DNA from 3 places in the Brevibacillus sp. B_LB10_24 genome. Region 1 is predicted to be linked to each of the others. Evidence: predicted binding sites of a transcription regulator. Region 1 holds the regulator's gene; each other region holds the start of a gene.
What was found. Region 1 encodes CtsR, which represses protease genes until heat stress. Its sites were predicted from a motif close to ATGGTCAATAAAGGTCAAACA; they were not measured.
Positions count from the first base shown of each region.

Region 2: a site for CtsR is predicted at 6,171-6,191, ahead of clpP (ATP-dependent Clp endopeptidase proteolytic subunit ClpP). Genes of this name have one in related genera too.
Region 3: a site for CtsR is predicted at 7,857-7,877, ahead of ACI7RC_RS07325 (ATP-dependent Clp protease ATP-binding subunit). Genes of this name have one in related genera too.

Region 1 covers NZ_JBJQOQ010000027.1:253-10,098, reverse strand. The annotation lists gene pssA (CDP-diacylglycerol--serine O-phosphatidyltransferase) at 1-577, opposite strand, end outside; gene disA (DNA integrity scanning diadenylate cyclase DisA) at 671-1,747, opposite strand; gene radA (DNA repair protein RadA) at 1,751-3,118, opposite strand; gene ACI7RC_RS20380 (ATP-dependent Clp protease ATP-binding subunit) at 3,237-5,696, opposite strand; gene mcsB (protein-arginine kinase McsB) at 5,722-6,792, opposite strand; gene mcsA (protein-arginine kinase activator protein McsA) at 6,814-7,353, opposite strand; gene ACI7RC_RS20365 (CtsR family transcriptional regulator) at 7,363-7,827, opposite strand; gene ACI7RC_RS20360 (HAD hydrolase-like protein) at 8,050-8,721, opposite strand; gene ACI7RC_RS20355 (MGDG synthase family glycosyltransferase) at 8,725-9,837, opposite strand.
Region 2 covers NZ_JBJQOQ010000035.1:41,831-51,676, reverse strand. The annotation lists gene trxB (thioredoxin-disulfide reductase) at 1-312, shown strand, start outside; gene rapZ (RNase adapter RapZ) at 522-1,400, shown strand; gene ACI7RC_RS23085 (gluconeogenesis factor YvcK family protein) at 1,478-2,467, shown strand; gene whiA (DNA-binding protein WhiA) at 2,474-3,424, shown strand; gene ACI7RC_RS23075 (HPr family phosphocarrier protein) at 3,473-3,730, shown strand; gene ACI7RC_RS23070 (WD40/YVTN/BNR-like repeat-containing protein) at 3,875-5,005, shown strand; gene ACI7RC_RS23065 (hypothetical protein) at 5,073-5,291, shown strand; gene ACI7RC_RS23060 (H-type small acid-soluble spore protein) at 5,291-5,470, shown strand; gene clpP (ATP-dependent Clp endopeptidase proteolytic subunit ClpP) at 5,526-6,125, opposite strand; gene ACI7RC_RS23050 (bactofilin family protein) at 6,271-7,392, opposite strand; gene ACI7RC_RS23045 (anti-sigma factor family protein) at 7,397-7,945, opposite strand; gene ACI7RC_RS23040 (RNA polymerase sigma factor) at 7,929-8,546, opposite strand; gene ACI7RC_RS23035 (hypothetical protein) at 8,662-8,886, opposite strand; gene ACI7RC_RS23030 (hypothetical protein) at 9,322-9,516, opposite strand; tRNA gene ACI7RC_RS23025 (tRNA-Arg) at 9,688-9,766, opposite strand.
Region 3 covers NZ_JBJQOQ010000005.1:129,417-139,262, reverse strand. The annotation lists gene ACI7RC_RS07375 (DUF4850 domain-containing protein) at 1-54, shown strand, start outside; gene ACI7RC_RS07370 (VOC family protein) at 116-529, opposite strand; gene ACI7RC_RS07365 (hypothetical protein) at 624-1,499, opposite strand; gene ACI7RC_RS07360 (ABC transporter ATP-binding protein) at 1,496-2,212, opposite strand; gene ACI7RC_RS07355 (GntR family transcriptional regulator) at 2,217-2,597, opposite strand; gene ACI7RC_RS07350 (spore germination protein) at 2,808-4,406, shown strand; gene ACI7RC_RS07345 (GerAB/ArcD/ProY family transporter) at 4,403-5,515, shown strand; gene ACI7RC_RS07340 (Ger(x)C family spore germination protein) at 5,512-6,702, shown strand; gene ACI7RC_RS07335 (hypothetical protein) at 6,699-6,926, shown strand; gene ACI7RC_RS07330 (DsbA family oxidoreductase) at 7,020-7,652, shown strand; gene ACI7RC_RS07325 (ATP-dependent Clp protease ATP-binding subunit) at 7,944-9,846, shown strand, end outside.

The DNA of each region.
Region 1 (9,846 bases):
CGCCGACGACAACAATGACGATCAGTGGCGTAATCCAATAAGCCGCTTTCGGGATACCCACTTTTTTGAAGTTAGGATACTTGATGTTGGAAACCATCAAAAACGCCAACAGCAGCATGCCGAGCAGCAGGACCACTGGCGAGAACCACTTGTGGTACAAGGCTAGTGTCGCCAATACGCCGCCTGCTGCGGTAATTGGCAAACCGATAAAGTACCCGGGTACTCCTGCCTGTACATTAAAACGGGCAAGGCGCAGCGCTCCGCAAATTGGAAAAGAAGCTGTTACCAGTATACCCAGCCAGTTCATATCCTGCAGGGAGACGACGTACATGATAAAAGCAGGCGCGACGCCAAAGGTTATGACATCGGACAGCGAATCCAATTCTTTGCCGAATTCGCTTTGCGCATTCAGCATTCTCGCTACACGCCCGTCCAACCCGTCTAGAAGCATCCCTATAATAACGGTAATTGCCGCATAATCGACATAGTGGTCTCCCTGAAATGCAAATATGATTGCAATAACTCCCAGAAATAAATTCCCAACAGTCAACATGCTCGGAAAAGCCTTCACGAACATTGGACTACCTCCTGAATAAGTGGTTAAAACTTGAACAGCTAACGCGAGGGTGTTTCATTGCTGACAGTGGATAATATTCTATACTATTGTACTCTAAATGTGCCTGTCAATGAACACCTGCTCCTGGATCCGCTTTAGTCCATCTTTAATGGCTCGCGCGCGAACCTCTCCCACGCCGTCTGCTTCGTCCAGTTCCTCGATTGTTGCCATCATAATACGTGGCAGATTGTGAAAATGGTCCACTAGGTTTACCACGATACCGGAAGGCAAGCGCGGGATTTTGCTTAAGATCCGATAACCGCGCGGGGAGACCAGCTCCTCCAGCGGATTTGTGTTCGCTGAATAACCAAGAAGTTGGATCAGGGATGTCGAATCGCGAAGTTCCTCCGACGGCATTTTTTTCATTTCGGCAAGTACCCGATACCCGTCAACCTGTAAGTCCCGGCTGTAATCCCGGATCAGCAGATAGGCCTCCTCCTCGATGTTGGCCACCAATTCGACAAGCTGCATGCTGATCAATCGTCCTTCTACGCCGAGCTCGTTGATGTACTTGATGATTTCTTCCTTTACCCTGAGCACCATTTCGATGCGCTGCATCACGGCAACGACCTCGGACAAAGTCACCAATTCCTCAAATTCGAGCGCCCCCAGATTCGTCAGGGATTGATCCAAGACCGATTTGTACTTCTCTAACGTCTGAACGGCTTGGTTCGCTTTTGTCAGTATGACGCCGATATCCTTTAAGGCGTAGCGAAAATTGCCGCGGTACAGCGTGATAATATTGCGCCGCTGCGAAATGGCGATGACCAGATGATTGGTCTGTTTCGCTACTCGTTCAGCCGTGCGGTGCCTCGTTCCCGTCTCCATCGACGGGATCTGTTGACTGGGGAGCAGCTGGGTGTTGGCGTACAAAATCCGCCGAACGTCTTCACTTAGTATAATCGCCCCATCCATCTTTGCTAATTCGTATAAATGGGCTGGTGTAAACTCACAATTAATGGAAAAACCGCCGTCAATCATATTTTTCATTTCTTGGCCGAAACCAATGACGATCAAAGCACCAGTTTTTGCCCGAAGGACGTTTTCCAAACCTTCCCGGAGCGGCGAACCGGGGGCAACAAGTCGCAAAACATTGCTAACTTGGAGCTCTTTCTTAGATGTATCCTGCATGATTTACCCCCTTAACACCTCGTGCAGCGCCTCTTCCACGTTACGTATGCCGACAACTTCGATATCCTGCAGCGGTTCAATGCCGCGCATGTTTTTCTCCGGGACGATCACCCGTTTAAAACCCAGCTTTTGTGCCTCGCGAATTCGTTGATCGATCCGGGAGACTGCTCTCACTTCACCAGTCAGCCCCACCTCGCCGATGACAACATCAAACGGCCTGGCGGGAACGTCGCGAAAGCTGCTGGCGAGACTTACGACAATGGCCAGGTCGACGGCAGGCTCGTCAAGCCTGACACCGCCGGCGACATTGACATAGGCGTCCTGATTTTGCAGCATCAGTCCCACCCGTTTTTCCAGCACGGCCATCAGCATGGAGACCCGCTGGTGATCGACGCCGGTAGCCATCCGCCGGGCCGTGACAAAACTGGTGGGCGAAACCAGCGCTTGCAGCTCGACCAATACGGGCCGGGTCCCTTCCATACTGGCAACGACAGTAGAACCGGATACGCCGACAGGGCGCTCTGCCAAGAAAATTTCTGAGGGGTTGGTCACCTCTTCCAATCCCCGATCTTTCATTTCAAAAATACCCATTTCATTGGTGGAGCCAAACCGATTCTTGACAGCCCGCAGAATCCGGTACGTATTGTGCCGCTCACCTTCAAAGTAGAGTACCGCATCTACCATGTGTTCAAGCATTCGCGGTCCGGCGATGGCCCCTTCCTTCGTCACGTGGCCGACGATAAAGGTTGCAATCCCCTTCCCTTTGGCAATTCTCATCAGATGGGCTGTGGTCTCGCGCACCTGGGCCACACTGCCCGCCGCCGAGGTGACAGCGGGATGAAACACGGTTTGAATCGAATCGACGACCATCACGGAAGGGTCCACCGCGTTGATCTGTTCTTCTATCTGTTCGAGGTCTGTTTCGGCAACGACGTACAATTGATCGCTCTTTACGCTTAGGCGGTCGGCCCGCAGCTTGATCTGCTTGGCTGATTCCTCGCCGGAGATATACAGCACCTTTTGGCCTTGAGCCGCAAGCGTACATGACGTTTGGAGCAGCAGGGTCGATTTGCCGATCCCGGGATCGCCTCCGACCAGCACCAGTGAACCGGGGACCAGGCCTCCTCCGAGCACGCGGTTCAATTCACCGATCGTCGTATCGAACCGCGGCTCTTCCGCTCCGACTACCTCAGCGAGAGGCTGGGCCATTTGCTTGGAAAACACGCTTTTGCTGCGGTTTCCGGCGGAGGTTTTTACGGCGATCTCCTCGACCAGGGTATTCCACTGCTGACAACCCGGACATTTTCCCAACCACTTGGGGCTTTCATAGCCACATTCTTGACATGCGTATTTCGATTTATACTTTGACATAGGTATACTCCTGTTATTACGATTTCATTCTACCTAAGATTCGTCTATTTTTTCCGTTCTCCTTCTCTGGCAAGGGACACAAAAAGAAAAATCCCCGGCCATCCGGGGATGAGAACAATCAAATTGTACTGGGTTCCAGGCGGTTTACGGCCAGTTTGCCGTCTTCCGCGTCGATACTGACTGTATCTCCTTTTTTAATCGTTCCTTTCAGCAGCTCCTCCGACAGGCGATCTTCAATGTTGCGCTGAATCGCCCTGCGGAGCGGACGGGCTCCATATGCCGGATCAAAGCCTTCTTTCGCCAGCACTTTTTTCGCTTCATCCGTCAATTTGAAGTGAATATCCTGCTCCTTTAGGCGCTTGCGAAGCTCTTCGGTCATCAAGGATACGATTTGCTCGATGTGCTCTTGCTCCAAGGAGTGGAATACGATCACTTCGTCGATACGGTTGAGAAATTCCGGACGGAAGGTGCGTTTCAGCTCATCCATGACTTTATCCTTCATGTCCTGGTACTTCTTCTCCGCTTCTCCTGTGGTAAATCCAAGTGAAGTATTCTTCTTAATCATATTGGCCCCGACGTTAGAGGTCATAATGACCACGGTGTTGCGAAAATCTACCGTGCGCCCCTTGGAATCGGTCAGCCGCCCGTCATCCAAGACCTGCAGCAAGATGTTAAATACATCCGGGTGGGCTTTCTCAATCTCGTCAAGCAGGATGACAGAGTAGGGTTTGCGGCGAACCTTTTCCGTCAATTGGCCTCCCTCGTCGTATCCGACGTACCCTGGAGGTGCTCCTACCAAACGGGAGGTCGAGTGTTTTTCCATGTACTCGGACATGTCGACCCGAATCATCGCGTCCTCGTCTCCGAACAGGGCTTCTGCCACAGCTCTGGCCAGCTCCGTTTTTCCTACCCCGGTCGGTCCGAGGAAGATAAACGAGCCGATCGGCCGCTTCGGATCCTTTAGCCCGGCACGGGCGCGGCGGATCGCTCTGGAGATCGATTTGACCGCTTCTTCTTGGCCGATGACGCGATCGTGAAGAATTTCTTCCATCTTCAACAGGCGCTCGGTCTCTTCTTCTTTCAGTTTTACTACCGGGATGCCGGTCCAGTTCGCTACAACATGGGCGATGTCTTCCGGCGTCACTTCCATGTTCAGCTTGCCCTGCCGTTCTTTCCAGTCCTTTTTGGTCGTCTCCAGCTCATCCCGCAGTTTTTGTTCCTTGTCCCGCAGCGAAGCCGCTTCTTCGAACTCCTGGGACTGCACAGCGGCATCTTTCTCTTTGCGAACCTCCTCTAGGTGGGCCTCCAGCTCCTTGAGGTTAGGCGGAACGGTAAACGACTGCAGGCGTACCTTGGAGGCGGCTTCGTCGATCAGGTCGATCGCTTTGTCGGGCAGGAAGCGATCGGTGATGTATCGATCAGACAGGCGGACCGCTTGTTCGATCGCCTCGTCGGTGATTTTTACGCGGTGATGGGCTTCATAGCGATCCCGCAGGCCGTGCAGGATTTTGATGGCATCCTCAACCGTCGGCTGGTCGACTTGAATCGGTTGGAAACGGCGCTCCAACGCGGCGTCCTTCTCGATATACTTGCGGTATTCGTCGAGTGTTGTCGCCCCGACGCACTGCAGTTCGCCCCTGGCCAGCGCCGGCTTGAGGATATTGGAAGCGTCGATCGCTCCCTCGGCGCCACCGGCACCAATCAACGTATGAAGCTCGTCGATAAACAGGATGATGTTCCCTGCCTGACGAATTTCGTCCATGATTTTCTTCAACCGATCTTCAAATTCGCCGCGGTACTTGGTTCCTGCCACGACGGTTCCCATATCCAGCGTCATGACGCGTTTGTCGCGAAGCGTTTCGGGAATCTCGTTGTTGACGATTTTTTGCGCCAATCCTTCTGCGATCGCTGTTTTCCCGACACCCGGTTCCCCGATCAGCACCGGGTTGTTCTTGGTGCGGCGGCTGAGCACTTGGATGACGCGCTCAATTTCTTTCTGACGGCCGATGACCGGATCCAAGCCTCCTTCACGGGCAATAGCAGTCAGATCGCGGGCCAGGCTGTCGAGCGTCGGCGTGTTTGCCGCTGGACTGCTGCCGGAGGTCTGATGGGAAGACATCATCTCCGAGCTGCCCAGAAGCTGCAGTACTTGTTGGCGAGCTTTGTTTAGACTGACGCCGAGGTTGTTCATGATGCGGGCAGCGATCCCTTCGCCCTCCCGGATCAGCCCCAGCAAGATATGTTCCGTTCCGACGTAGGTATGTCCCAGCTTGCGGGCCTCATCCATGGACAGCTCGATGACTTTTTTCGCTCTGGGGGTGTAGTTTGGCGTATAGTTGGCGGTGCCGGCTGCAGGCTGCTCAGAACCGCGGCCGATCAAGGATTCTACCTCATTTTGGATCTTATCCAGTCCGAGTCCAAGCGACTGAAGCGCTTTGGCGGCAATCCCGTCGCCTTCGCGGATCAGGCCGAGCAGCACGTGTTCTGTCCCGATATCCTTATGGCCTAAGCGAACTGCCTCCTCCAGAGCAAGTGCCAATACCTTTTGTGCACGTTCTGTAAAACGACCAAACATCATATCTGTTGCACCTCCAAAATCTTTTTTAAGATCGTTGATCGACAGATAATCGTTCCCTGATCAGCCGAGCTCTGCGCTCATCGCGCTGTTCCGGCGTCAGCTTCTGACCTGCATGCTGCTGCAGGAAACCCGGCTGCGTCATAACCAGCAGCTCATTCAATGCGAACGCTGATACGTTTTTGATGATACCCAGATCAATGCCCAAGCGAACGTCGGAAAGCCGTTGGGCAGCTTCTTTTGATTCCACTGTACGGGCGTAAAGCAGGATGCCGTACGAACGGCAGATCCTGTCTTCCAGGGCAGTACGGGAGTTTTCCTGGAGATAACGGCGGGCTGCCCGCTCCTGTTCAATGATCTGTTTCGCCACGCTGTACAGGTTTGACAGGATGTCATTTTCCGACATGCCCAACGTTACCTGATTGGACAACTGGAACAGGTTCCCCAATGCTTCACTGCCTTCTCCGTAGAGCCCGCGGACGACCAAACCAACCTGGTTAATCGCCTGCAGGATCCGGCTGATTTGTTGCGTCATCACCAATGCCGGCAGGTGAAGCATGATGGAAGCCCGAATCCCTGTTCCTACGTTGGTAGGGCAGCTGGTTAAGTACCCGCGTTTCTCGTCAAACGCGTAATTGACGTGCTTTTCGAAGATATCGTCGATGCGGCTTCCCGCCTCCCAGGCTTCTGTCAACTGGAAGCCGGGCAAAAACACCTGGATCCGAATATGGTCTTCTTCGTTGACCATGATGCTGACAGACTGGTCGCTGCTCAAGAGGACTGCGCCTTTGCGAGACTCCTCGGCCAGGTTGGGGCTGATCAGGTGTTTCTCCACCAGTACCCGTTTTTCCAAGGCATTCAGTTGATCCATCCTGATCATTTCCAGCGGGGTGATCTTCTTCATCGCATCAGTCCGGCACACCTCCGATACTTTGCGGACCACCTCTTCCGCCTGGGTGTCAGTAGCGAGCAAAGGGAAGGGGTGATGCTGCAAGTTTCGCGCAATGCGCAGGCGGGTACTGATCACGATGTCAGAGTCAGGGCCGACGCCTTTCATCCAATTGCTCCAAGGATGCTCAATAAACTGCTGCAAGGACATGGGCTGCCTCACCTCCTTTCGTCACGACTGAGCGATTCTTTGCTCCAAAGCGCGAATTCGGTCGCGAATTTCCGCAGCCTTTTCAAACTCCTCAGTGGAGACGTGCTTTTGCAATGCTGTCTTGAGCTGTTCCAGTTCTTTGCGAAGCTTGATCTGGCCGCCCGTCCGCTCCGGAACTTTGCCTATGTGATTGGTATTCCCGTGTATTCTTCTGAACAGCGGGTCGAGCCGCTCGCCGAAATACTGATAGCAGTCACTGCAGCCGAAGCGCCCGCTTTTGCTGAACTGGGCGTAAGTAAGACCGCAGGTTTCGCAGCGAAGCTGTTTTGCCTGTGCCGTCGTCTGGGCGGAAGACGAACTCTGTCCGTTTCCTTTTCCCATCGGATCGAAGTTAAGCAATCCGGACAGCAGGTTGTGAATGCTGAAGTTGTTAAAACCGGAGATGACGTCACCTTTTTCCTTGGCACAATGTTCACAAATATGGTATTCCGTTTTTTCACCGTTGATAATCTTTGTCAGATGCAAGGTTGCCGGACGCTTGCCACACTCTTCGCAATTCATTCCTTTCACCTACCTTATCAAGATGACTGCAATCATGTGCTTCAAAATATTGGCCCGCAATTGATCGCGAAGCTCCAGCTCCACGCCAAGCACGGAACGGGATGTAGCCGTCTTCATCAGCAGCGCTTCCCGAGAGTTGATGATCCCTTCTTCCAACAGCCGGTCTATAATGGAGTACCCTACCGACTGCGAGATGCTGTTTCCGATCAGTTCCTCCGTCAGCAGCTCCTGCAGTTTTGCCCTATTGACGATTTGCCCTTTGCGTATGCGAATGAATCCGCCTCCACCTCGTTTACTTTCTACAATATATCCCTTTTCAATCGTAAAACGCGTATTGATGACATAATTGATCTGTGAAGGCACGCATTGAAACAAATCGGCAAGCTCGCTACGCTGGATCTCAATCGACCCCGTTGGACTTTCCTGCAGTATCCGCTTGAGATGTTGTTCAATCACGTCCGAAATGTTACGCAAGGTGCTGCCTCCTCATTCAACTTATTTCAATCTTCGGTCAACCCGACCTTTCTTGTTTGCCATATAGAAAGTGTTTACACCATATTGACTTTGACTATATTTGACTTTAATTATAATACGTTTTTTTTCACCTGACAATACCTTATCTCCCCTCTATTGTTTACGAATTATCGGCTTTTGAAACAACAAAACCATCCCATATTAATGGAATGGTCCTTTGGTCTACACGCGGTGAAAAAATGGGATATGGTTACCGATTTGACCAAATTCGCGAACGATAACGTCTGCTCCGTCTAATTCCCCGTGTTTGGCGAATCCAAAATCACAGCCGATCGTAAACAGGCGGTTGGCCTTTCCTGCCTCAACGTCAGAACGGCGGTCCCCTACCATCACGGCTTCCTGGATTGAATAGTCCTGCAGCAGTTTAGCTACAAGGTCCTTTTTAGACGCGGTCTTGAACCTGCCAGCCGAGTAGAGATCGGTAAACAGGTGCTTTATTTGAAAATGCTCACAGATCGACTCTACGTAATGTTCCAGTCCATTGCTCGTGACAAACAGGGCTATCTCCTGGTCATAAAACGCCTGCAAAAGCTCTGTGACTCCAGGGTACAGTTCTGTAGCACCGGCTCTCAGCAGCTCAACTTCGTAATGCAGCATTAATTCGTCAGCGAGAGTCTTTACTTCATCACTCGCCCCGGGCAGCAGTGTATCCCACAACTGCTCAAGTGTCATCCCCAAAACATTGGTCAATTGACTTTCTTCAGGCGTTTCATCCGACCAGAGATTCCGCTCGCGAAGTTCGTCGAATGTTCGCCTAAAAGCCGGAACAGCCAGCTTCTCCGTCTGCAGTAATGTTCCATCCATATCAAAAAAAATGGCGTGCCTTATGGTCATCGACTATCTTCCTTTCAGTTCCATATCCCTAGCGATAAATCGTGCGATCTGCTTTGCAGCATCCGGTTTTGCCACGGTCAGAGCCATCCGCTTCATATAATCAATCTTGGTCGGATTTTGCAGCAACTCTTCGATAAAGTATATCAGTTGTTCAATCATATTGGCGTGAACAGCACACCCGTTGTTCAGCAGAAAATGGCTGTTTCGCTCTTCCTGTCCGGGCAGGGGGTTGTAGATGATCATCGGAACCTGTTTGCTGAGGACCTCCGCAGTGGTTAACCCTCCCGATTTGGTAATGATCAAATCCGTTACCTCGAGGTACTCGTGAAAGTTGTCGACGTAACCCAGCGGAACGACATCGTGTCTGAAGCTGCTGTTCATCACCTTGCGATACAGCTTTTGATTGAGCCCTGTCAGCACGAATACTTTTAGCGGCTGCTCAATCTGATCCAAGCCGCGCAAAACTTTGTCCATTGGCCCAAGGCCCAGGCCGCCCCCCGAGAGAATGATGGTTTTTTGGTCAGGAAACAGGGAGAACTTCTCCATCAAGTCCTTTTTGTTTATAGGGAGGCTAAATTTTTTCATGATCGGAATCCCCATCGGCTTAAACTTCTGGTAGTCGTGACGATAAACATCGACGAGGTAGTAAAGCTGTTCATGGGCAATAAAGTAGTAATTAATATGATGGTTAATCCACGAGGGGTGGATCGTGTAATCTGTAATAATCGTGTAGATGGGCATTGTCCATTCATTGCGGCCCTTGAGCACCGACAACATGCAGCTGGCGAACGGATGGGTTGCTATGAACGCGTCCGGATTGGCACTGTTGATCAGTTTTTTTAGATTATTAGCCAACAACTTGTTCATAATGACATTCATGTCAAAAAAGCGGGTCTTCTCTGTGTTGTGGTATATCCTTCCCCACATTTTAGGGGATATTTTTAACAAATTCGTATAGCTCTCCAAGAGGATCTTGTGAAAAGTAGGACTGATGTATTCCAGTGTGTCGATAATCATTGTTGCGCATCCTATTTCCGCCAAGCTTTCCTGCATTGCCCTGGCAGCTTGGTTGTGGCCGTTGCCAATCGAGGCGGAAAAAATCAAGACCTTCTTCATTTCTGTCTC
Region 2 (9,846 bases), on a different contig from region 1:
TTGCTGGAAAATGTCAAGACGGGTGAACAGCGCGAGTTTGCCACGAACGGCGTATTTATCTACGTCGGAATGGATCCTTTGACCGAAGCCGTAAAGCAGCTTGGCATCACCAATGAAGCAGGTTACATTTTGACTGACGACCTGATGAAAACAAAGGTGGAGGGGATTTTCGCAGCGGGTGACGTCCGGGAGAAGACGCTTCGCCAGGTTGTCACAGCGACAGGTGACGGCTCGATTGCGGCACAGGCGGCGCAAAACTTTGTCGAATCGTTAAATGAACGACTGAAAGAAGAAAACGTCACAATTTCTTAATTCTCTTGTAACATTTATGAAATATTCATGGGTTATGATAAAAATATGAATTGACCCCCTTTTTCTATACTTCCATTCGCGTGGCCGGAACACTGGCCACGTCTTTTTTTGGTCAGGAGAAGATGTCTCGTCTCGGGTATGCAAAAGATGCGATGACAACGGTCAATATGGTATGCTTATAGAAGGATCAGAGGAGGCGAGAAGCAGTGATGGAAACAAGTAAAGAGAAAGACATCAACTTACTCATCATCACGGGCATGTCAGGGGCAGGAAAAACGACCGCAGTCCAGAGTTTGGAGGATCTCGGTTTCTTTTGTGTTGACAATTTGCCACCCATCCTGATCCCGAAATTTGCTGAGCTTATGATCCAATCCGGCGGAAGTATCGAGCGCGTTGCCCTGGTGATCGATCTTCGGGGCCGGGAGTTTTTCGAGAGCTTATTCGAAGCAATCGACAGACTGAATGAGATGGACGGGATCTCCTTCCAAATCCTTTATCTGGACGCCAACGATCAGGTATTGGTCACCCGCTATAAAGAAACCCGCAGGCGCCATCCGCTTGCCCGGGGCGGTATGCCATTGGAAGGAATCCAGGTTGAACGGCGGATGCTGCAGGAGATGAAGGGCCGGGCGAATCAAATTATTGATACCAGCCAGATGAAGCCGCTTCAGCTGCGTGAAAAAATCATTAGCCAATACTCCCAGCAGAGCTCACAATTAACGATAAACCTTTTATCATTCGGCTTTAAATACGGCATTCCTATCGATGCTGACCTCGTGTTTGACGTTCGCTTTCTGCCCAATCCGCATTATGTTGACGAGCTTCGTCCCAAGACGGGCTGCGATCAGGAAGTCGCGGAATATGTAATGAAGTGGAGCGAGACGCAGGAGTTTGTCTCCAAACTGCTTGATTTTCTCATATTTACACTGCCCCAGTACCAGCGCGAAGGGAAGAGCCAACTCGTTATCGGCATCGGCTGTACGGGCGGAAAACACCGTTCTGTGACTATAACGGAATACCTCGGCAAAGTGATCGGCAAAGATTTTCCCGTCAGAGTCACTCACCGTGACATGGAAAAGAGTAAATAGTCATAGGATGACAGGGATAGAAGCAGGTCATAAAAAGTCAGCTTGAGTATTGCCATTGGGAGAGAAAGAGGTGACTTATGTCAATAGGAAGAAGGGGAATTCAATCAAGCGGGGTGCCACGGGTCGTCGCCATTGGCGGGGGCACCGGTCTTTCCGTGCTGCTTCGCGGGCTAAAGGAGGAACCTGTACACATCACGGCGATTGTTACGGTCGCGGATGACGGTGGCAGTTCAGGACGCTTGCGGGAAGAGATGGATATGCTTCCTCCAGGGGATATACGCAACGTCCTGACTGCTTTAGCCGATACGGAACCGCTGATGGAAAAAGTGATGCAGTACCGATTTTCAAATGGCACAGGTTTAGCTGGCCATAATTTGGGAAATCTATTACTTGCAGCCATGAATGAAATATCAGGAGACTTCGTGACCGCTGTGAAGGGATTAAGCAGGGTTCTCGCTGTACGCGGGGACGTGTTGCCTGCATCCAATCAGTCTATTCACCTGAAAGCGGAGATGGCGGATGGTTCCATCATCTCGGGAGAATCGCAAATCCCTTTGGCGGGAAAGCGGATTAAGCGCGTCTTTCTCGACCCTCCTGAGGTTGTCCCGCTGGAGGAGGCTTCGCGGGCGATCGCCGAGGCCGATGCGATCATTATTGGGCCAGGCAGTCTGTATACGAGCATTTTGCCAAATCTGCTAGTGCGAGGGTTGTTTCAGCAGATTAAAATGTCTGCCGTCCCCAAGATATATATATGCAATGTGATGACACAGCCGGGAGAAACAGACGGATTTACCGCATCCGATCATGTGACAGCCATGTACGAACACCTAGGCACGCCTTTCCTCGATACGATCATCGTAAACACGGCGGATGTGCCGGAAGAGGTATTGGAAAAATACGCAGAAAAGGGTTCGGCGCCGGTGGTCTGCGACATCGAGCAGTTACAGACCCTCGGTTTGCAAGTCGTTGCGGATCGATTTATCGCTTATGAGGATGGTTTCCTCCGTCACAATGCAAAAGTCGTAAGTAAAAAAGTCGTCTCAATTTTGAAGCGGGGGAAGGAGTGAAGCGCCATGTCGTTCGCCGCCCACACGAAAAAGGAACTGACGATGCTGGAAGTCCCGGATTGCTGCAGCAGGGCGGAATTGGCTGCACTGATCCGCATGAACGGAAGCATCCAATTTGGGGCGGGCCGATTTGTCCTAGATGTAGCAACGGAAAACGCGGCAATCGCCAGACGCATCTACATCCTCATCAAACGGCTGTTTAAGGTTCACGCTGAGCTGTTGGTACGCAAAAAAATGCGTTTAAAAAAAAATAACGTCTACATTGTCCGCATTCCGCACCAAGCCGGTGAAATTTTGGAGGATCTGCGGATCATGGATAAAAACCTGTCCTTTTATCCGGGGATTTCGCCCGATCTGGTCAAAACGGCATGCTGCCGCGGCGCCTTTTTGCGCGGCGCCTTTTTGGCAGGGGGGTCGGTCAATCACCCGGAAGCGTCCAGCTATCACCTGGAAATTTTTTCATCCTACCAGGATTTTTGTGAAGCGTTGACGGATTTGGCCAACCGTTACCATCTAAATGCGAAGTGTATCGAGCGGAAAAAAGGGTATGTGATGTACATCAAGGAAGGCGAGAGGATAACGGAGTTCCTCAGCTTGATCGGTGCCCATCAAGCCCTGCTCTACTTTGAGGACGTTCGCATCGTAAAAGACATGCGCAATTCGGTGAACAGGCTGCATAACTGTGAAATCGCCAACATAAACAAAACCGTAAACGCAGCCACCCGGCAAATGGAAAACATCCAGCTGATCGAGAAAGAAATGGGGTTGGACAGCCTGCCTCCCCGCCTGCGGGAAGTAGCAGAGCTGCGGCTGCAGAATCCGGATATCAATCTCAAGGAACTTGGCGAGATGCTGCCAAGCGGTCCCGTGAGCAAGTCGGGGATCAACCACCGCCTTCGAAAAATTAACGAAATCGCAGAGAAATTACGAGAAAAACAAAATATTTCTCTTTCGTAACATGCTATAATGGAAAACACTAGTAACATTTTTAGGGAGGGTTTGGATATGGTACAGCAACAAGTGCTTGTAAAGCTTAGGACCGGACTGCAGGCACGGCCCGCCGCTTTCTTTGTTCAGGAAGCGAATCGCTATGCTGCAGAAATCTTTGTGGAAAAGGGAACAAAAAAAGTCAACGCCAAGAGCATTATGGGAATTATGAGTCTGGCGATCGGCTCCGGTACGGAAATTACTATTATCGCAGAAGGGCCGGATGCTTCCCAGGCTGTGACAAATTTGGCCAAACTGGTCAGCAAAGAAGAATAGGTGAATAGGAAAAAAGGCAGTTGCGCTTGTCGTAAACGCCTTTTTTAGTGCAGTGCTGGCCATCCCCCCCTGCCAGGTTACGGCGCTGGCCGGTTTTTTGCCTGGCCTACATACCATACTCATGGGAGTTAGGAGGAAAAAAACATGAAGATGCGCAGTTCACATTTTTCGGTGATGATGATCCTTGGCATGCTGATCGCTTTGGTTTGTGTCCCTTTCGCAGCCGTGCCGAATGTGCAAGCAGCCCCTGCGGACGAGTTGCAGCTGGCGGGATTTCAGATGATGGATGAAATGGACGGCTACACGTGGGGAACACATGGCAGTACTCTCGTCCTTTATCGAACGGCAGATAATGGGAAAACATGGAAAAATATTGCGCTGCCGACTGTAAAAGCTTCCGCCAATCCGGTATATGGCCGTGATCTGTTCTTTTACGACAAGCAGAATGGGTGGATCGTCGGCAGCAATGGGGAGCGAGGAGTGATCTTGCACACGGTCAACGGCGGGGAGAAGTGGACAGTCCTGCCCGCGCCAGGAGTTGGCCAAATCGCTTCAATGGATTTTATCACTCCGCAGACAGGCGTGCTGCTCGCTTCTGATGGGAACCTGTATTTGACCCAAGATGGCGGAACCACGTGGAAGAAAGGCAGTGGGTCATTTGCGGGCAGCGAAAACGTCAAAGGGATGCTGTTCCGCGATGTACAGAATGGATGGATACTAAGCCCGGGAGATGATAAAATTCCGCACCTGTTCCGGACCCGTGACGGCGGCCAAAAATGGGAGCTGCTTAGTTTGCCGGAGCTTACCCAAGTATGCAATTCGGAGATTTTATCCGCCCCGGTCTTCTTTGGCAGCGACAAGAAAAAGGGTTGGTTCCCGGCGCGTTGCAACAAAGGGGACAGAAAGCAGTACTACGTTTCCTTCACGGAAGACGGCGGCGAGCACTGGAAGGTGACTCCGATCTATACGAAGCTGGCCGGACAGTTCGTCAGTGCAGTTCCGTTGGTTTTTGCCGATGATCAACGCGGCTGGTATGTGCAGGCGCAGCAGGTGTATCAAACGACTAACCGGGGAGTCACCTGGAATTCCACATTGCCGGATAAAGGGTTGATCGATGCGTTCAACGCTTACCCGAATGTGGTCCAGATGCAGTTCGTATCGATAAATACAGGGTGGATGCTGCTGAAGTCCCTGGATGGGAAAAAGACGCAGCTCCTGCAATCAACAGACGGCGCCAAAAGCTGGCATGTGGCAAGTCCTGTTGCCAATAAATAAACGGGTTGGGAATATTTCGGCTTGGATTGGGCATTGCTAAAGGTACCAAGACATGGGGAGGGTTGGTATGACGGAAAAAAATGAAGCGATGCCCGATTCGCAGCACGAAGGACGCGATCAGTACTTTATGGATATTGACCGCATGGTGAATGAGGGGCTGGGCGGAGGTACCGTCAGCGATCAAAATGGCTTGATCGAAGAGACTGCGACTGATTCCATGGATGGTGTCTACACGACTGACGAGAGCAGGCGTGGTCAAGATGCAGCAGAGGAGGAGTTGACGTAATGGACACGGTACGAGCCGAGGAAATCATGGCATCGACAGAAACGATCAAGGTGGAGTGCGAAGGAGTTCCCGTCTGGATCGATGGAGTGGATCGCCAGACGAACACTGCCCGCGTTCACGTCCAGAATAATCCCCAAGAGCAAAAAACGGTACCTGTGAATCAATTAATAGAGCGTTAAGAAGTGCAAAAAAGCTTTCCTGGAATCAGCCAGGAAAGCTTTTTTTGTGGTCTTTTTATTTACCTTTGGGCGTCGGAGTCGTGGTGATCACTTCGTCGATCAAACCGTATTCTTTTGCTTCCTGTGCAGTCAGGAAATTGTCGCGGTCGGTATCTTTCGCAATGCGTTCAATCGGTTGTCCGGTCCGCTCGGCGTAAATTTGGTTCAGATGTTCGCGCATTTTGATGATTCGCTTGGCGGCGATTTCGATATCGCTTGCCTGGCCCTGCGCTCCGCCCAGCGGCTGATGAATCATCACTTCACTGTTCGGGAGGGCAAACCGTTTTCCCTTGGCTCCGGCGCACAAGAGGAAGGAGCCCATAGATGCTGCCATTCCGACACAGATCGTCGAGACATCCGGTTTGATATGCTGCATGGTGTCATAGATCGCCATTCCGGCGGTAATGGAACCGCCCGGGCTGTTGATATACAGGCTGATGTCTTTGTCGGGATCCTCCGATTGCAAGAAGAGGAGTTGGGCAACGACACTGTTTGCGACTACATCATTAATAGCTGTTCCCAAAAAGATAATACGGTCTTTCAGGAGGCGTGAATATATATCGTAAGCGCGCTCCCCGCGGTTTGTCTGTTCAATGACGGTTGGAATCAAATTCATATGCAAACTGGTTCCTCCTTTCGGCTTCATCTTTATCATACACAATTGGTCAAGGAAGGTCAAACGATAACTTGCTGTCGATTCCCTACTAATTGTAACCACAAACACACATCAGCTAAACCTGCTTGAACGGAGCCGAACGGATTTATCTGGCTGCCTCGTTGGCCCGGCGCACCACCGCAGCCAGACTTCCCAAAAAGATCATCCAGATCACGATGGCAAACACCCAGCCAAGGAAAGGCACCTGAAGCAAGATAAAGATGCCCAAAATGCCGATAAGTTCTGCGGCAAGCGGGTGCAATCGCCAGCGAAACTGACGGGCCAGCCGCATCCCTGCCCAACAGCCGACGAAGATTTTGGACACGTAGAGAAGCAGTCCAAGCGACAGGGCCAGGGCGATCGCAACCGGTATTCCCACCAGTGTCACCATCAGGACGATCGCAAACAGCGGAGCCCCGATCAGCAGCAGGGCGCCGACGCCCAGTTGTGAGCCGATGTTCGTATCCATCCCTTGCTGGATCCGCAACAGGGCGGTAGGGAACAGGTAACGGATAATCAGCCAGAGCAAAAGTGTGCTGAGCAGGGAGACGAGCAGCGACACGATCGGGATATTGAATCCGCTTTCTTTCTTCGGCTGGTACTGGGTGAATTTTTCCTGTCCGGCCAGCTTGGCCCCCGGTTCGATCAGCGCTTTTTGCGGACTGGTGTAAACCAGATCTCCATTGATTGCGGCAGAGGACTCCATTTTGATATTGTCGGCCCGCAGTGCGGAGATGCCTTTTCCGATCGTGCCGGTTATCCGCAAATTGTGGACCCAGCCATTGAACTCCTTTTCAATGGTGCCAAAGAGATCAACGGTATCAGTAAAGGCATAAACGCTTCCTTTGATGTTCGCCTGGTCGGGGATAAACAGGTTTGCACTGCCAACCGTTATATTGCGGCCGATGGTGCCGTTTACGGTCAACCGCTGTGTAAAAGCCCGAACATTGCCTTCCACCGTGCCGTTAATCAGCGTATCACCCGTAAAGGCGATGACGTCACCTTGGACCGTTCCAAGAATCTGTACGCTTTCTGCAAAGACGTAGACATCGCCTTCCACCGTTCCTTCGATCACTGCCCTCTTGCCGGTAATCATCAGGTCGCCCTGGTGGGTTTCTGAGCGCATCAATACGTACGTGTCCTGATTGATTGCACTGAAGGCAAATACTGACGTGGAAAAGGTGAACAACATGAGCAAGAGCGAAATGGCCCAGATGAATTTCTTCACGATTTCATTCCTCCCTCACGCTAGTATGGATGGATGGATGGCGTGTGTTTAAGACGATCAGCGCAATAAATAATCCTAAAATAAGAAGAAAAATGGCATACATGTTATTTGACGGTAGCTGTAATACGTAGGTGAGGTTCTCCTTCATCCAAAACGTCGTCGTCCAAATTACTCTGTCTTTCCAAAAGTTCCAGATCGGAGACAGCCAGGTAGTGATGATACTTGGCAAAATGAGGAAGCAGATCAGCAGGGTACTTAGCAAGGCGCTGTACCCGTACAACATTCTGCGGTAGCGGAGTTGGTGTTTGGTTTTGTGAATCGAGGCAATTGAATTGATTTGAGCTGTTACATGCTCGGAAAGAGGAAGCGGCGCAAGTGACTGATCCATCCCGTGGAAGGATTGTTCAATCATGAGCAAGTCAGTTCTCCAGTGTACACATGCACTGTAGCACTGCGGGCACTGAGACAAGTGATTTGACACGATCTCCTGTTCTTCCGGTGTCAGTTCGTTCTCCAGGAACATCATCAAGGTTAGTTCATCGAGATGAGACATCTGAGACACTCCTTTCCGTTACGTGTTGTTGATAGAGATGCTTTAATTGCTTGCGGGCCCGAAACAGCCGGGTACCAACTGTATTTTTGGTTAAACCGACGATATTGCCAATTTCCTCGTAGCTTAGTTGTTCCGTGAATCGAAGCGTAAGGATGAGACGGTCTACCTCTTCCAAGTGTTCGAGCAAGCCGGCTATGCGGCTGTGAAACTCCTTCTCCAGGTAGAGGGATTCAGGCGTATCAGCAAGCACAGGGCCTTTGTTTAGTTCGAAGTGAAGCAGATCATCTTCCAGCACGATTTCCCGCTTCTTCCGCAGATAGTCGATGCACGTGTTGGAAGCGAGCCGAAAGAGCCAAGAATGAAAAGGCAGGGAGGGGTCGTACTTATGCAGGTTTTGCGCTACTTTCAGCCAAATTTCGTTGTTAACATCCTGCGCATCGTGGAAGGAGTAAACCATCTTGTGGACAATCCGCGTCACTCTCTGGCCAAAAAGCTCCACCAGCGAGCGGAAAGCCTCGGCGTCGCCTTGCAGGAAAAGTCGTATATGGGTTAACGCTTCCCGGTTGATCGCGTAAACCTCTTCATGATACTTCTCTTCCATCAGCTTCCCCCCCTCCACTCTACAGTACGGAATTCCTATGATAAGAATTTCACGTTCGTCATGCAAATGCAACAAAAAACGCTCAGACTAAACAGCATGAGCGAGAAGATGGGATCTATGAGGACGGTTCTTCGTCATCTGCCTGTGTCAGGTCGACTGCCACGCGGAGTTTGGCTTTCAGCTTATGCCCTTTGATGATCGTATAGTCATCGACCTTCTGACTTTCCAAACGGTTGAGGGCTTCCGCCAATTTTTGTTCATCCCGATAAGGCTGGATGGTGAGCAAACACTCGTCATCGCTTGCTTCCTGGTATATCAGGTAGTAGCGGTCGTCGGGCATGCCAGCCGCCTCCTATTTTTACAAGTTATCCACAGATTTATCAACAGGTTGTGCACAAAAACGTCTGTTCGTGGGATAAATAGAGAGTATAAGCTAGTTTTCCTTGTTTTTTCCTGCGCTATACTCTTTGGACTGGGTTGCCTTTCTGAATTGACGTGTCAAGAAATTCGGGGTATGATTATATTACAAAATTGTGAATATTCTGTACGAAAGCCTGAATGAAATAGGGAAGGGGTGCAGCTGTCATGTTAGCCTTTCTTGCCTTCACGGTCATCCTATTTATCATTGTAGGGTTCGTCATCTATCTCACGTCCAAAGGTTTGAGGCACGATTCCAAGAACTACGACGAAAATCATTTGTGGGACTTATATAACCGGCCCAACGACAAGAATCTTCACATGTAAAAACGTACAGACGCAGTGACGCTGCGTCTGTTCATTTTCCTTTGGTCAATATGCATGGTACTCCAAATCCAATCGCACCCGGCTCTGACATCTTCTCCAGGTAGCGCAGGCCGCGCTGGCAAGGCGTCGGGCATACTTTGCAAGTCTCGGATGTGACGATCTTCATTCTCGACGAACTGCGGTTTGGCGCCGATGCATCCGCTTTTTTCTTGTATTTTTTAGACAAGCTCCTTCCCCCCTTACACCGTCTGGAATTATCATATGAACGCGCCGGGACGCTGTCCGTTCTCCAGAGGGGAAAAGGGGTAGGAGTTTGCGGAGAAACGAGAAAAAGGGCGGATGGGGAGGATAAATAAAAAAGGATCGGTCACGACCGATCCTTTATACGTTGACTTTATGGCGCGCCCGAAGGGACTTGAACCCCTGCAAGACGTGGCTCCGGAGGCCACCGCTCTATCCAACTGAGCTACGGGCGCAAAAGTGGATACTTGTCTATTATACAAGATCGTACAGTGAATATCAAGAAATTCTCTCTTTCCAATATTGGGCTAAGAAT
Region 3 (9,846 bases), on a different contig from region 1:
GCCGCGATCCTTGATTTCTTTGCCGCCAGGTACGGCCAGCCCGAAGGCGAGTAGGGTAAAAGAGAAGCGAGGGCGACCCCAAAGCCGAAGCGCAGGCTTGCGGGGTCGCCCCGACTTATTTCATGACGCGAATTTTCGGCTGTTCCACCAGTTCAAAGCCGTTTCCGTCCGGATCGACAAACGTTCCTTCCACACCGCCCCAGTCCTGCCTTTGGGGTGCGACAGTGAACCGGACGCCTTTTTCCGAGAGTTCTTCATACGTTTTCTGGATGTCCTCGCAGTAGAAAACGTATCCGGTATGCTTCCCGACCCGGTCCGCCCAGTCGGGGCTGCCATACCTACCGCCGGGTGATACCTGAAAGAGCTGCAGACTGGTTTCGCTGTCCTTTTTTGGCGCTACCGTCAGCCAGCGAAAACGTTCGTCTCCCGCATCCATCGTGATTTCAAACCCCAACAGCTCATTGAAAAACCTAAGAGCCCGCGCCTGATCGGTCACGAATACCGGAACCGAATGGAGATGGGTGAACATCGTCAATATCCTCCCTCGCTAAAAAAGAGTTTCCCTATCCTAGCATGGCCTTCTTTTTGCCAGGGTAGTGCCAGGTCGAAAAAAGTCAGCCTTTCTATTTGTTCGAAAACAGATTGGCAGACCGGGAAGTCGCTTGGCTGTTGAGATATCTCGCGCCCAGCCAAAAACAGAGTGCAGCCAGCGGCAGTCCAGCAGCCAGCAGGGTGACATAATGACTCCAGAAGTCTGGCAAAAGGCCGCTTGCCAGCATTTCAGCGCTCATTTGGCCGGGAAGCAGCCATTCTTGCAGCAGTTGCAACCCGAACAAGTGACTGACGAATATGGGTAAAACGATGATATACGCCGCCGGATGCTTGTTGGTGATACTTGCGATTTGCTGAATCGTGACATGGATGACGACTGCCGTCATCGTGAGCAGAGCGGCGTGGGCGGTTACACTGAGAATGCCCGGCAGCACACCCGTCGGAATGGGCTGTGACCAGGAGCGAATGGCAACTCCTGCCCATAGGCACAGCATTCCTGCGGCGAAGTAGGCCAGCACGGCCGACAAGAAAGCGAACAACCGGCTTCCCAGCAGAGTTAGGCGCGAACGGGGAAAGGACAGCCACCACTGGCCCCAGTCTTTTCGTGGATCGGCATACATGAGCCGAAAGGAAAAAGTAGCGACAAAAAAATACACAGCCGTAAATACCTGAATCTGGCGTGTCACCAGCTGTTCCGGTATCGTTCCCATTTTATATCCCATGAAGGCAAAGACAATCATGAACGGATAGACGACAAGCTTTGTCTTTCGGGGCGCATGGGACCCAAAGTACCTCTCCACATCCTCCACCCGGCGGACCATGTACAGGCTCGCCAAAAGCAGCAGAAGCAGTACAGAGGCAACCTTTTTCCTGCTTGCGGACGATATGGGCAGCCAGGAGTCAAAATAGCTGAATTCCAGCAATCCAAGCTTTGTCACATACCTCATGAGAACACTTCCCTGTATCGTGATTCGACCGATTTTCCGGCCGTTCTCAGTTCCTCTACATCGTCTACGGCCTGGATTTGCCCTTCGCCGATCAGGATGAGCCGGTCAAACAGGTTCTCCATTTCCCGGATGTCATGGGTGGCGATCAAGAAGGTGCGTTCTCCATCGGCCAGGTCGGAAATGATCGTGGAAGCGATTTGCTCCCGCGAAATCAGGTCCACACCGGTAAAGGGTTCATCCAGGATGACGAGCGGAGCCTTCCGGGCCAGGCAGGTAAGCAGCTGCAGTCTGGCTTCTTCTCCCCGCGACAGGTCGGAGATGCGCGTACCCAGCTTGATCGCGAGGCGATCGGTCAAATACGCGGCCTGCTGCGGGTCCCAGTCCGGGTAGATCCCTTCCGCGAAGAACAGCCAGTCGGCAGCTGACAGCCAGTGGGGCAGGCTTTCCCTGTCCGGTAAAAACGCGATCTGGCGAAGCAAGGAAATACCGGCAGGTTTGCCGAACAATTGGACTTCTCCCGCGGACGGTTCCAATAGCCCCGTCAATATCCGCAGCAGCGTGGATTTTCCGGCACCGTTAGGGCCCAGCAGCCCGGCGATTTGACCGTGGCCAACAGTGAACGTCACCTCTCGCAAAATTTCCTTTTTACCTCGCCGCAGGGAGACTTGGCGGCAGTCGATCGCCTGATCTTTTCCTTTCGCTCCCATGTCCATCTCCTCATTCCTCCTCACGTTTGGCCAGATCGAGCAGCTCATCCAACGTGAGTCCGATCGATTCGGCCACTTCCCGCAGTTTTTGCACCGCGTCTTTTGCCAAAGCTCGTTTGCATGCTTCAATAACGTCTGTATTTTCCGTCACAAAAGTACCTTGTCCGCGAAAGGTGACGATCAGCTTGCTTCGCTCCAATTCCTGATAGGTTCGCATGATCGTGGTGGGATTTACGCGAATCGCGGCGGCCAATTCGCGCACAGAGGGAAGCCGTGTGCCAGGCACCAGCAACCCGCGAGCGATATCTGCCCGAATCTGCTCCACAAATTGTTCGTAGAGCGGACGTGACGGATCAATCCGAAAATGCTCAGGATTCCAAAAAGTGTCCATGCATAGGCCCACCTCTCAAGTGTGAGGTGTATGGATACTCGCCATACACTATGGTGTAAGTGTACGACAATTCACCATACACTTCAAGAGGATATCTGTAGAGAAGCTGTGGCGACCCAAGTATAGTTCTCCAATGTTTTAGCAAAAATGGATAAATAAGCTTCTTTTGCAATCACTGCCCATCCAGATCCTGATGCAAGGGGATAAGCCATGGATTTTTTCAAAGGTTCTCTCAAACAGCTCTTACGGTCCCGTCAGCAGAAAAAATCCAATCAAAAGCCGCCGCTGCCGGGCGGACAGCAAAAACCACTGTCCGCTCAATTAAACGCCAATTTGCAAGACTTAACCTCGATTTTCTCCGACAGTGCGGACGTCATCTTTCATAAATTTACGATTTTTGGACAGAAAAAAGCTTGCCTGATCTATATCAAAGGATTGTCCAATACAGAACTGATCGATCAGCACGTCCTTGTTCCGCTCACCGCTAAGACCCTAGATCCTGAACGAGTCGAGCGGCAGGGCTGTTCTCTCTTTGCGCTGATCAAGCGGAAAATCACGGTGTCCAACAGCAAAGAAATAAAGCAGATCGGCGAGGCGATTGCTCAAATTACGGCCGGAAATCCGGTCCTCCTGATTGATCAGGAAAGCCGGGCCATTTCGCTCGGATTGGCCAAGTGGGAAGGACGCGGGGTAGAATCGCCGGATGCCGAGCAGGTCGTCCGCGGACCGCGCGAGGGGTTTACGGAAACGCTGGAGGTGAATACCTCTTTGCTGAGGCGAAAGCTCAGGACGCCGGCGTTGAAAATGAAATCGCAGAAAACCGGGCGCTATACCCAGACCCAGATCATCATCGCCTATATGGATGGGATCGCAGACAAGACCCTGGTGAAGGAGGTTGTCACCCGGATAAACCGGATCGACGTCGACGGCGTATTGGAAAGCCGCTATATCGAAGAGCTGATCGAGGACAATGCCTATACGCCCTTCCCCCAAATGATCGTGACAGAGCGGCCTGACGTTGTCGCCGCCAATCTGCTGGAGGGACGTGTGGCCATCTTGATAGATGGCACGCCTTTTTCCCTGATCGTTCCCGTCTCCTTTTTTTCGCTGCTGCAGTCGCCGGAAGATTACTATCAGGATTACCTCGTCAGCACGGCGATTCGCTGGCTTCGCTTCTTCTTTCTCGGCGTTGCCATGCTGGCCCCTTCTGTTTACGTGGCCATCCTCACTTATCATCAGGAGATGATTCCGACCTCCCTGCTGCTCAGCATCGCCAAGTCCCGGGAAGAGATTCCGTTTCCGGCGCTTGTCGAGGCGTTTATCATGGAATTCATTTTTGAAGCGCTGCGAGAGGCAGGGATCAGGCTGCCGAAGCAGGTAGGTCCCGCCGTCAGCATTGTCGGCGGTCTCGTGATCGGTCAGGCAGCCACTGCGGCCGGACTGGTTTCTTCTCCCATGGTGATGGTCGTGGCGCTCACAGGGGTCGCTTCATTCATGCTTCCTCGCTACAACGCCGGGATCGCCCTGAGGATGCTGCGCTTCCCGATCATGCTGATGGCAGGAACGCTTGGTTTGCTCGGAATTATGCTGGCGGTTGTCGCCATCGTCGTTCACCTATGCAAGCTGCGTTCCTTTGGCGTTCCCTACTTGACGCCGCTGGCACCGTTTAAACTTTTGGAAATCAAGGACGCATTCGTACGGGCCCCGTGGTGGAAGCTGGATAATCGCCCCCACTTATCCGGAAAGTTCAACAAGCAAAGGCAGTCTGCCGGACAGAAACCGGGACCTGGCAAAGGTGATGAACGATGACAATTGAAAAGGGCAGGATTTCTGCATTCCAAATGGGTCTCTTGATGCTGCCGACCATCCTGGTCACGGCGCTTCTGCTGCTGCCGTCGCTGTCCGCGAAGCAAGCGGGCAGAGATATGTGGATTTCGCCTATGTGGGGCTCCTTGATCGGCTTTTTGACTGTGTATATCGTCTGCCGGCTAAACAAGCTTTACCCGAAACAGACGCTGATCGAATACAGCGAAACGATCCTGGGGCGGATTCCGGGAAAAATCCTCGGCTTCTGCTACGTGCTCTATTTTTTGTATACGGGCGGTCTTATTGTCAGGGAATACACGGAATTTGTCGTCGGCACGTTTTACACGTTAACCCCGATGATCGTAGTAGCCGCCAGTATTGTCCTGGCAGGCGCATATGCTGTTGCCGGTGGTTTGGAAGTGCTGGGCAGGTGCGGCCAGATCTTTGTTCCGCTGGGGCTCATCTTGCAGATATCGATCGTACTGCTGCTCATCCCCGACCTGAAACCGGCTCATATGCTGCCGATCATGGAGCATGGGATCGGACCGTCTCTCAAGGGTTCGGTTGTCCTGCTGACCTGGTTTAGTGAGTTCGTCGTCATTTCGTTTATGCTTCCCTATCTGACGGACCGCGTCAACGGCTTCATGTGGGGAACGATTTCTGTTTTCGTTGTTTTACTTTTTTTGGTAATCGAAAATATTGCCATACTCTTCCTGTTTGGCGATATCACGCCGGGTCTTGTTTACCCATTCATTGTGGCAGCCCGCTATATCAGTCTCGCCGATTTTTTTGAGCATGTGGAGGCAGTGGTGATGGCGATTTGGGTAACAGGCGCGTTTGTCAAAATCACTGTGTTTTATTACGTGCTTGCGCTTGCCGCCGGGCAGTGGCTGGAGCTCCCGGACTATCGTCCGCTCGTGCTTCCGCTCGGCTTCTTGCTGGTTGTTTTCAGTGTCTGGTCGGGGCCAACCCTGCAGCAGCTGACATCCCTGATCAGCACGTCGCTGCCGTTTCTTGCCCTGACGTTCCAAATCGCTATCCCCTTGCTTTTGCTGGCAGTCGCATTGATTCGGGAGAAAACTCGGCGGCGCAAGGAGGCAACCCAAGGATGAAGCTCCTGCGGTTCTTGCTTTTTTGCCAAATGGTATTGCTGCTGACAGGTTGCTGGGATCGAAGAGAAGTGAACGATTTGGCCATCGTTACAGCTGCAGGAGTAGACAAAAAAACGGGCAAGACCATCGAACTGTCGGTTCAAGTGTATATACCCAAAGCGGCAGGGGCCGGACCAAGCGGAATGGGGGGAGGCGGAGGAAGCGGTACGGCTCCGCAGACATTGGTCAGATCTGCTGTCGGGGTGACCATCGCCGAGGCGATGGCGAAGCTGCAGGAACAAATTCCTCGCAAGATCTTCTGGGGGCATAACGATGTCTTTATTATTGATGAGAAGCTGGCGAAGGAAGGCATTCGTCCGTATATCGACTTCCTGCTGCGGCACCCGCAAACCCGCGAGCGGGCTTTTGTGTTTATCAGCAAGGAGACTAGCAGGGAGATTTTAAGTCTGAACCCGCCGCTTGAAAAGAACATTGCGGATGTGCTGAGAGAGCTGGCGAAGTTTCAGATCGGCATGAAGGTGACGATAAAGGATTTGGCCCAAATGCTGGCAGGTAATACCCGGGCGGCGGCAGCCCCGAGAATCATCATGCTTTCGCCGGAAGAGGGCGAAGATGAAAAGAAGACGATCGCATATGAAAAAGGCTCGGCCATCTTTAAAAAAGACAAGCTGGTCGGATTTTTGGACGACAAGCTGACAAGAGGTGTCCTCTGGCTGCGGAATGAAATCAAGTCGACCACGATAACGATCGCCCCAAAAGAAGCAAAGGGGTTTGTCTCGATGCAGCTGCTGCGAAGCACAGCGGAAATCATTCCGAAAATAAAAGATGACGAGTGGAGCATTACCGTCAAGCTTGAAACAGAAGACGACATCGTGCAGAACACGACCAATCTGGATACGAGCAACCCTAAAGTTACCAGACTATTGGCGAAGCATATGGAGGAAGACATCAAGAATCGCGTGAAGATGGTGCTTGCTCAGGTTCAGAAGAAAATGAAGGCAGATATCTTCGGCTTCGGGGAGGCTTTTCACCGAAAGTATCCCAAGGAGTGGGACGAGGTGAAGGATCGCTGGGACGAGGTGTTCCCCAAGGTCAAGGTAAACATCCGGGTGAAAGTGTGGGTACGCCGGCCGGGACTCGTAACCGAGCAAGCGGATATGCCGAAAAAAGAGGTGAAAAAAGAGTGAAGGCAGCTTCGGTCCTGGGAATTACAGCCGTCGCACTTGTCCTGTTTCTCATTGAGTGGCCGAAGCTCAAGCACCGGATAAAAAGGGAGAAGCAGGCTTTTGCCGTCCTGACGGTCATCGGGTGGGCGCTTGCCGTCTTGTTGGTCCTGTATCCGAACATGCCTGGACCGTCACAAGTCGTAGAAAAATTGTTTAAACCCATAGGCAAGGCGCTGGTAAAATAGATGCACTTACATGAAGTGATCAACTTACGATTTGGATGATTTTGCTGTACACTAGACTGAGATTTGCCAACAGGCGAGGGGAGTAATTCTTTTATGATCATCGATATCTTTCAAGACACCATCTGTCCGTGGTGCCGGATCGGCAAGAAGCACCTGTTTGACGCCCTGCAGCAGTGGAACGGGAAACCGGCATCCATTCGCTACCGTTCGTACATGCTGGATCCGAACACGCCAGAGGCAGGACATCCTTTCCGCGAGGCGATGTTGGCTCTGACTGGAACCCCGCAGGCTCTCGACCGGATGCTCGAGCACGTGACGGCCGCAGGTGCCGCTTCCGGGCTGACATTCCACTTTGACCGCGTGGACAAGAAGCCGAATACGCTGGCTTCACATCAACTGATCAAGCTTGCGCCCGACGAGAAGACCGGCGCAGTCGTCGATGCCATCTACCAGGCGTATTTTGAAGCTGGCCTCGATATCGGGGATCTGGATGTGTTGGCAAAAATAGCAGAGCAGCAGGGAATGGACGGAAATGAGCTAAAAGCGTTGATCCAAAGCGGCGCGAAGCAAGCAGAGATTGAGCAAGACCTCCAATACGCCCGCCAACTCCAAATCTCAGGCGTCCCATTCTTCGTCATCGACAACCAACTGGCACTATCCGGCGCCCACCCGGTAGAAACGTTCCTCAAGGCGTTCGAGAAGGTCAACTCTCCCGAGAAAGAATAAGACATCTTTTTTCTCCCGCGACACAGCTCGCGGTTTTTTTCATCCTATCTAAGAAGAAGCTCCGAGAAACCGAAAAAAATGGAGCGAACGAGGCCTTGGCAACGCCTCCCCAGTCGGAACGGAAAAAAACGGCACACGCTTGTCGACCAAATTCTACGTTGAACAACCCCCAGTCCTTCCCCACCACCCATTTATTTCCTGTTGAAAGTCAAAGAAGGTCAAATTATAATCAAAGATAGTCAAAGTCAAATTTGATCAAACACTTTACATTCGACAGGAGGTATAGCATCCATGTTATGCCAACAGTGCAAGAAGAAAAATGCGAATATACAACTAAACCTGCAAATCAACCAACAAAAACAAAAACTACATCTCTGTGAAGAGTGCTATCAAAAACTTGGTTCCGACATGAGCGTGCCATTTGGATTTGGCCCGCTTGGAGGCATTTCCTCCATGAGCGACATGTTCTTCCCTGACTTTCCATTTGCCTCAAGCGGAAAGCCGGACCAGAGTGAAATGTCCGGCGTCCGCCAATCGGCCGGCATTCTTGAAGAGGCAGGGCGCGATCTTAGTCACGCCGCCCGCTCCGGCTTGATCGACCCGGTCATCGGTCGTGACGAAGAAGTAGACAGGGTCATCGAAATCTTAAACCGCCGCAATAAAAACAACCCCGTCCTGATCGGTGAACCAGGCGTCGGGAAAACAGCGATTGCAGAGGGCCTGGCGCTGCGAATTGCTGAAGGGAAGGTACCTGCCAAGCTGATGAACAAGGTAGTCTTCTCGCTGGACGTCTCCTCCCTGGTCGCCGGCACCGGCATCCGCGGCCAGTTTGAGGAAAAAATCAAGCAGGTCATCGCCGAGCTGCAGGAGCGCAAAAACGTGATTCTCTTCATCGACGAGATTCACCTGCTTGTCGGAGCGGGCTCTGCCCAAGGCTCAATCGATGCCGGCAACATCTTAAAACCCGCTCTCGCCCGCGGCGAGCTGCAGGTGATCGGGGCAACGACGCTGAAGGAATACCGGCTGATCGAAAAAGACGCCGCCCTGGAGCGCCGTTTCCAACCCGTCATCGTCAAAGAGCCCAGCCTGGAAGAAGCTTTCGAGATCCTGCAGGGCATCCGTTCCAAATACGAGGCGTTCCACAACGTTCGCTATTCCGACGAGGTGCTCCGCGCCTGCGTGGGACTGTCGCACCGGTATATTCCAGACCGCTTCCTGCCGGATAAGGCAATCGATTTGCTCGACGAAGCAGGCTCCAAGGTTAACCTACGGAGCAAGGTTTCCCAGGCAGACGAGATCCGCAGAAAATGGGAACAGGCGGCAGCGGAGAAGGAAAAAGCGACGAAGCGCGAGGATTATGAAAGTGCGGCAAAATGGCGGGACGAGGAGTTGGCCCTTCAGGCTCAATGGCAGGCGGTCGAAGAGGCAGCCCAGCCTGAAGTGCACGTAGAGGACATCCAGGAAATCATCGAAACCAAAACCGGGATTCCCGTGCGCAAATTGCAGCAGGCGGAACAGCAAAAGATGAAGCATCTGCCGGAGCGCATGTCTGAGCGTATTATCGGACAGCCCGAAGCGGTGGAAAAAGTGGCGAAAGCGATCCGCCGCAGCCGTGCCGGATTGAAGCCGAAGAATCGGCCGATTGCCTCGTTCCTGTTCGTCGGACCGACCGGCGTCGGGAAGACGGAGCTGTCCAAATGCCTGGCAGAGGAGCTGTTCGGGACACGTGAGGCGATGATCCGGCTGGACATGAGTGAATATATGGAAAAACACTCTGTCTCCAAACTGATCGGCTCCCCGCCCGGCTACGTCGGCCATGAAGAAGCCGGCCAGCTGACCGAGCGGGTACGCCGGAATCCGTACAGCATCGTGCTCGTCGATGAGATCGAAAAGGCCCACCCGGATGTGCAGCATATCTTTCTGCAAATCCTGGATGACGGTCGCCTGACCGACAGCCAGGGACGGACGGTCAGCTTCCAGGATACGGTCATCATCATGACCAGCAATGCCGGTATGGCGGAGAAGAAAAATCCCCTCGGCTTCAACGGCCAGGCGCCGGAAGCCCGTCCGGTCAGCGAGTCGCTGGGCGCATACTTCAAGCCGGAGTTTCTAAACCGCTTTGACGGCATTATTCCGTTCCACCATTTGACCGAGGCCGACCTGCTGAAAATCGTCGATTTGATGCTGGACGAAG